One region of the Paenarthrobacter sp. NPDC092416 genome, then DNA from elsewhere that is predicted to be linked to it. Evidence: riboswitches for the same ligand, from Rfam matches in the RefSeq annotation. Region 1 holds a riboswitch; the other holds the start of a gene.
What was found. A riboswitch is a leader RNA that binds a small molecule or an ion and turns the genes downstream of it on or off. The one in region 1 is predicted to bind thiamine pyrophosphate.
Positions count from the first base shown of each region.

Region 2: another riboswitch for thiamine pyrophosphate. It lies ahead of thiC (phosphomethylpyrimidine synthase ThiC); the one in region 1 lies ahead of ACIQC5_RS19260 (ECF transporter S component).

Region 1 is NZ_JBIVQG010000012.1:88,111-91,611, forward strand. It holds gene ACIQC5_RS19255 (ABC transporter ATP-binding protein) at 1-1,297, opposite strand, end outside; gene ACIQC5_RS19260 (ECF transporter S component) at 1,297-1,917, opposite strand; TPP riboswitch at 1,993-2,130, opposite strand; gene ACIQC5_RS19265 (NUDIX hydrolase) at 2,347-3,039, shown strand; gene ACIQC5_RS19270 (DUF4235 domain-containing protein) at 3,079-3,339, shown strand; gene mnhG (monovalent cation/H(+) antiporter subunit G) at 3,391-3,501, opposite strand, start outside.
Region 2 is NZ_JBIVQG010000016.1:17,348-20,848, reverse strand. It holds gene thiC (phosphomethylpyrimidine synthase ThiC) at 1-1,757, opposite strand, end outside; TPP riboswitch at 1,753-1,860, opposite strand; gene ACIQC5_RS21370 (amidohydrolase family protein) at 1,947-3,029, shown strand; gene ACIQC5_RS21365 (VOC family protein) at 3,108-3,501, shown strand, end outside.

The DNA.
Region 1 (3,501 bases):
CCACCAGGTGCGTGAGCCGGAGCCGCTCCAGCAGTTCGTCCACGCGTTCCTCGCCATGCCCCAGATGCTTGGGTCCAAACATCAGTTCATCCAGGACCTTGCCCGTGACGAACTGGTGCTCAGGCTCTTGGAAAACGGTCCCGATGCGCGAAATCAGCTGGTCGGCCTTCCACTTGTACGGGTCAATTCCCGCTCCGTCGGAAAGCTCGACGGCGGCACTCACCTTGCCGTCCACCGGCGCCAAAAGACCGGCCAACGTGAGCGCAAAGGTGGACTTGCCGGCTCCGTTGGGCCCGGTGACGGTGAGTGCCTGACCAGCCCTGACCTGCGCGCTGATGCCTGACTGGACGGGCACAGGGGGGATGGTTTTGAAGCCCTTTCTCCGTGGCTTTTCGCGGGAAACGGCCAAATCCTGGGCCGCGAGGAGGAGCTGGGATGCATGGTGATTGTCGGTTCGGGAGCGGGTTGCCGGGACGTACCCGGGCACCCATACACCGGCTGCCATCAGCATGGTGCGGGCCTCAGCCAGGACCTGATCCGGCGGGCCGTCCAAGAGGACGCCCGGTGTGCCGGAGCCTATGCCGGGTCCTGCAGCCGACCCTGGCTGCAGGACCACAATCCGGTCCACCAGGTCCTTCCACACGGACACCCGGTGCTCGACAACCACCAAAGTAGCGCCGGTCTTGTCGAGGCAGCGGCGCACTGCGTCGCGGACCTCAAGGACCCCGACGGGATCCAGGTTGGCCGTCGGTTCGTCCAGGAGGATCAGTCCCGGTCGCATCGCCAGGATGCCCGCAAGGGCAAGCCGCTGTTTTTGCCCACCGGAGAGGGCTGCCGTCGGGTGGTCCAACGCCAAACCGCCGCCTGCCGTGGTGCGCAACCCAACGTCGTCGAGCGCTTCATGCACGCGCGCCCAGATCTCATCCCGGGGCACGGCGAGGTTCTCGGCGCCGAAGGCGACGTCGTCACCCACCCGTGAGAGGACAACCTGGGTCTCCGGGTCCTGCTGCATCAGACCGGCGCGGCCTCGCTGCTCGCGGGGAGCTACGCCGTCGATCAGGAGGGAACCGGTCTCGTCGGAGTCGTCTTCCTCGTCGCCCAGCACGCCGGCCAGGGCATGCAGAAGGGTGGACTTGCCGGCGCCCGAAGGACCCAGCAACAACACCCGCTCACCAGGCTCAATCCGGAGATCGAGGCCCTGGATAGCGTGCGTGGAACGGCCGGCATGCCGCCAACCCCAGCCTTCGGCGGAGATGGCGGCAGGCCGTACCCGGTTGCCGTTACGCGTGGCCGACATCAGTTGAAGACGGGCTCCGAAGCGGCCTTGCGCGATGCAAATGCGCTGAGCACACCCGTCTTGGACAGGCCACGCGTGGCAACCCAGGACAGCGCGCCTGCGATGATCGCGCCGGACAGGGTGCAGAAAGCGATGTAGGCGAGCTTGTCCACAGCTTCGTAGGCGATGTTCCAGCCCCACGGCATGAAGGAGTCGTTGAGGCCGCAGAACAGGCCCGCGCCTGCGCCTGCGAGGAGCGCGGTGGGCAGGTTGAACTTCTTGTACCGGAACGCTGCGAAGACGAGTTCCGCGCCCAGGCCTTGGAGAAGACCAGAGATGAGCACGGTGGTCCCGTACTGGGAACCCATGATCAGTTCACCGGTTGCGGCGACGGCCTCACAGAACAGGGCTGCACCCGGTTTGCGGATAATGAGCATGCCCAGGACGGCCGGGATCATCCAGCCACCGGCGATCAGGCCGGTCAGGGGAGGATACGTTGCGTTCATGGGAATGGATACGATTGCGGCGCCCTGGGACCATGCCCAGAAGATCACGCCGCCGGCGATGGCAATCAGCGCTGCCACCACGATGTCTACAACACGCCAGTTATAACTGGTCTTCTTCACGTTTGCCGTGGTCATTTCTGCCTCCTGAGGTACAGGAGGGGAAAGTGCTACCCGGATTCTCCAGCCGGCCTGCGCCGCCCGGATCCGGACACTCTGAGAAGCTCGACTCCCTTGCGCCGGTACTAACCGGATCAGGTTCGAGGGTCTGCGGCTGTCCGCACTCTCAGCGCCCTCGCGGTGTCCTGCATCGCTGCAGAGCCCGACGGCGGCGCTCCCCTGTCGTTATCAAATCTGCCCTTGTGGGCGTGGTTCAGTTTACACCTGCGACTGTTTTGGCGCTTCTGTCCAGTCACAAACCGGTTGGCTCCACGGTGCATCCGTTGGTGGCGCACGTTGCGAGGCCCGCTCTGCGCCCCATCCTCCCGCAATAGCGCGCACACCAGGCCCCACAACAAGACCTGCGAGAATGATCCAGCAGACTCGACGCGGCAAAGGGGCACTTTCATGACGGACCTTCCTCCAACGAACCTCCCCGGCTCGCCCGACTCCGCGCCACCGGCACGGTTGGCTGCAAGCGTCATCCTTCTCCGCGATGCGCCGGGCGGGCTTGAAGCCTTTGTCCAGCACAGGGTCACCACCATGGATTTCGCGGCAGGAATGGTGGTCTTCCCGGGTGGGCGCGTTGACCCGAGCGACAGCGAGGGGTGGGACTACCCCACAGATCTGCTGAACACCCACGCGGCTGATTGGCATCTCAGTTCCATCGCGGCTGATCCCGGAAAGGCCCGCGAGAACGCCGGGACCGTACTGACCGCGGCCCTCCGCGAGGTCCAGGAGGAAGCCGGGCTCAGCCTGACCGGCGACGAGCTTCGTCCATGGGCCAACTGGGTCACTCCGCCGGATATGCCCAAGCGCTTCGATACCTATTTCTTCGTGGCCAAGCCTGCACCCGGAGCCGAGCCCAAGCACCAGACCACCGAGGCGTGGCAGTCCCTGTGGATGCCGGTGCAGCAGATTCTCCATGCCGAGGCTGCCGGCACCTTGGACCTTATGCCGCCCACGTACTTCCTGCTCAACGAAGTCGCCGCGCTGGGAACAGTAGACGCGGTATGGTCGGCCGAGCATGTTGTTGTTCCGGTGTTGCCGCAACCCGGCTCCATGGCAGCGTTCCTGAAAGAGCGGGAAAACCGCCGCTAGTCGCCAACCGTCCCGGGTTGTGAGGCTAGGCTGGGGTGCATGAACCTCTTCTTCAAGTTGCTTGGTGCCGGTGTCAGTGTCGGAGCGGGACTCATCGGCAGCAAACTGGTCAACAAAGGCTGGGAAAAGGCGACGGGCAACAAGCCGCCCAAGGGCAATGACGACATGGAAACAAGCCTGCGTTCAGCGTTGTCCTTCGCACTGATCTCGGCAATCGTGAGCACGCTCATCCAGGTCCTTGCGAGCCGTGGCACCCAGCGCGCAATCGCGCGCTTCGCCAAGTCCCAGGACATCGTCTAAAGCAGGCGGCGCTGTAGCCGGCCCCGCTGGAGCTTGGATGAACGGCCGCCCTCAGCGGTCGGCGTCGTGCGTTCCTGCCTCCGACGCTTCGCCGGCAGCCCTCTGCACCACGGCCTCCAACTCATCTGTGGTGAGCAGTTCGCGGTGTCCGTGCTTGGTGCG
Region 2 (3,501 bases), on a different contig from region 1:
TGGCTCTTCTCCCGCATCCCGCTGTACATTTCTGCAATGGCAGCCTGGGACTCCGCCGAGCCATATTCGTCGCGGATGTCCTGGCTGATGCGCATGGAGCAGAACTTCGGTCCGCACATCGAGCAGAAGTGTGCGGTCTTGGCCGGTTCCGCGGGCAGTGTTTCGTCGTGGAAGGCTTCAGCGGTAACAGGGTCCAGGGACAGGGCGAACTGGTCCCGCCAGCGGAACTCGAACCTTGCCTTGGACAGGGCATCGTCGCGTTCGTTGGCTCCGGGGTGTCCCTTGGCGAGGTCGGCGGCGTGTGCGGCGATCTTGTACGTGATCACGCCGGTCTTGACGTCGTCTTTGTTGGGCAGCCCCAGGTGTTCCTTCGGCGTGACGTAGCAGAGCATGGCCGTGCCGTAACGGGCGATTTCGGTGGCGCCAATGGCCGAGGTGATGTGGTCGTAGCCGGGGGCCACATCGGTGACCAGCGGGCCCAGTGTGTAGAAAGGGGCTCCCTTGCAGAGTTCCTGCTGCCGTTCGACGTTCTCGCGGACCAAATGGAACGGCACGTGGCCGGGACCTTCCACCATGACCTGGACGTCAAACTCCCACGCCCTTTGGGTCAGTTCGGCGAGCGTGTCCAGCTCGGCGAACTGAGCCGCGTCATTGGCATCTGCTGTGGCGCCGGGACGCAAGCCGTCTCCGAGAGAGAACGCGACGTCGTACTTGGCGAAGATTTCGCACAGTTCGTCGAAGTGCGTGTACAAGAAGTTTTCCTGATGGTGTGCCAGGCACCAGCCTGCCATGATCGATCCGCCGCGGGACACGATGCCCGTGACACGGTTGGCCGTCAAGGGCACATACCGCAGCAGCACACCGGCGTGGATGGTCATGTAGTCCACGCCCTGCTCGCATTGCTCGATCACGGTGTCGCGGAAGATTTCCCACGTGAGCTTGTTGGCTTCGCCGTTGACCTTTTCCAAGGCCTGGTAGATGGGCACTGTTCCGATGGGAACGGGGGCGTTGCGGATGATCCATTCGCGCGTGGTGTGAATGTCATCGCCGGTGGACAGGTCCATGACCGTGTCCGCGCCCCACTGTGTTGCCCACTGGAGTTTGTCGACTTCCTCCGCAATGGAGCTCGTGACGGCCGAGTTGCCGATGTTGGCGTTGATCTTCACGAGGAACGCCTTGCCGATGATCATCGGCTCGGATTCCGGGTGGTTGATGTTGTTGGGGATAATGGCCCGGCCGGCGGCGACTTCGCTGCGGACCAGCTCCACGTCGCAGTTCTCCCTCAGTGCGACAAACTGCATTTCCGGCGTCACGATGCCCTGCTTGGCGTAGTGCATTTGGGTGACGGTCTTACCTTCGACGGCGCGGCGGGGCACTGGCTGGGCGCCCTTCCACTCGGCGGACGCTGCTCCGCGGCGCACGGCCGACTTGCCGTCGTCGAGCAGGTTCCTTTCGCGCCCTGAGTACGCCTCGGTGTCGCCGCGGCCTTCGATCCAGGCGGCGCGGAACGGTTCGAGACCCACTACCGGGTCGCTGCCCGGCCCGGCAGTTCGGTACACCTGCAGGGGTGCGTTCGCTTCACCGTTGGGGGAGGGTTCCAAAGCAATCTCCGTGACGGGGACGCGGATGCCGTTCGAGGGGTCCTCCAGCCAAGCCAGCGAATGGGATTTCAGCGACTGCGTGACGGTTTCCGCCGCATTTTGGCCGGTGCTGGACTGTTCTTGGGCAGGGCTGTGCTGTGTTTCTGTGGTGCTCAAAGGATTACTCACTTCCTTCGCCGGCATTACCCGGACAGGTTCAACGGTCGCAGACTGCGTCAGTCCGATCTCAGCCCCTGCAGGGGCCCCCGTGTGGTCGTAGATGAAGCTACCACAGCCGGCACGCTGGTCCCCAGTCATATCCGATCATGTCCATTCCGCAGGCATGGTGCGGGCTAGGCTTTTTCCATGGCTCACATCATCGAATTCAGCGGCACTGTGCTGGTGGCGGCAGATGCGGAACGCCAGGGGCTCTGGTCCGTGGACGGTGTCCTGACGTTCCAGCGCCCTCTGGCGTCCCCGGATAAAGTGCTGGACGGCTGGGTCCTCCCCGGATTTGTTGACGCCCACTGCCACATTGGACTCGGGGCAGGCGGTGCTGTGGACGAAGCGACGACGCTCGCCCAGGCCGAGGCCGATCGCGACGCCGGAACGCTGCTGATTCGCGACGCAGGCTCGCCCACCGACACTCGCTGGGTCCAACAACGCCACGACCTCCCCCGGCTTATCAGGGCAGGCCGCCACATCGCCCGAAGCCGACGCTATCTTCGCGGCTTGGGGCATGAGATTGAGCCGGGTGACTTGGTCGAAACCGTCCGGAAGGAGGCCCGTGACGGTGATGGTTGGGTGAAGCTGGTCGGCGACTGGATTGACCGTGACGCCGGTGACCTCGCAGCGTCCTTTCCCGCGGACGTCGTCCGGGATGCCATCGCGGCCGCCCACGACGAAGGGGCCAGGGTGACGGCCCATTGTTTTGCCGAAGACACCATCGAGGACATGCTCGACGCTGGGATTGACTGCATTGAACATGCCACTGGCCTCTTGCCCCGGCACATACCCCGTCTCGTTGAGCAGTCCGTCCCGATTGTTCCGACGTTGGTTAACATCGCGACTTTTCCGGATATCGCCGCCCAAGCTGCGCCCAAGTTCCCCGACTACGCGGACCATATGACACGCCTTTGGCAGCGTCGCCGCGAAAGGGTGTTGGAGGCGTTTGAAGCCGGGGTGGCCATCTACGCGGGAACGGATGCCGGCAGCGTCATCCGGCACGGCCGGATAGCGGACGAGATGCGGGAACTGCACGACGCCGGCCTGCCGCCGGCCGCTGTCCTCGACGCCGCCTGCTGGCGGGCCCGAAAGTGGCTGGGAGCCGAAGGAATCAGCGAAGGTGCCAGTGCCGACGTCGTCGTTTGCCACGAGGATCCGCGTCGACAGATCGGGACCGTCGCGGACCTCAAGCACATTGTCTTGCGGGGAGAAGTCGTCCGCTAGGAATAAATTGAAGCTTCAAGTAATTTACTAGTATAGAAAGGTGCCGAAAGGCGGCCACCTCAGATTCGGGAGCTTCGAATGACCACAGTATCCAGCCAGGACCTCCTTCCTGCCGAACTCACCATGGGCACAGTCATGCTCAAAGTAGGCGACATGAAGGTCATGAGCGACTACTACCAGCGCGCGCTCGGACTGGATGTAGTGGCCGAGCAGGATGGAGGTCTGTACCTTGGGCGAGTAGGAAAGCCCGTGGTGCACCTGTCCCCGGCGGCTGGCCTCCAGATTCCGGGGCGTGGCGAAGCCGGCCTGTTCCACACGGCAATCCTGTTCGAGGACCAGCCATCGCTGGCCGCAACCATTGCCACGGCCGCCGAGTACCAGCCAAGGGCCTTCGCGGGCAGTGCCGACCACCTGGTCAGTGAAGCCTTCTATTTCACGGATCCGGAAGGCAATGGAATCGAGCTGTACTACG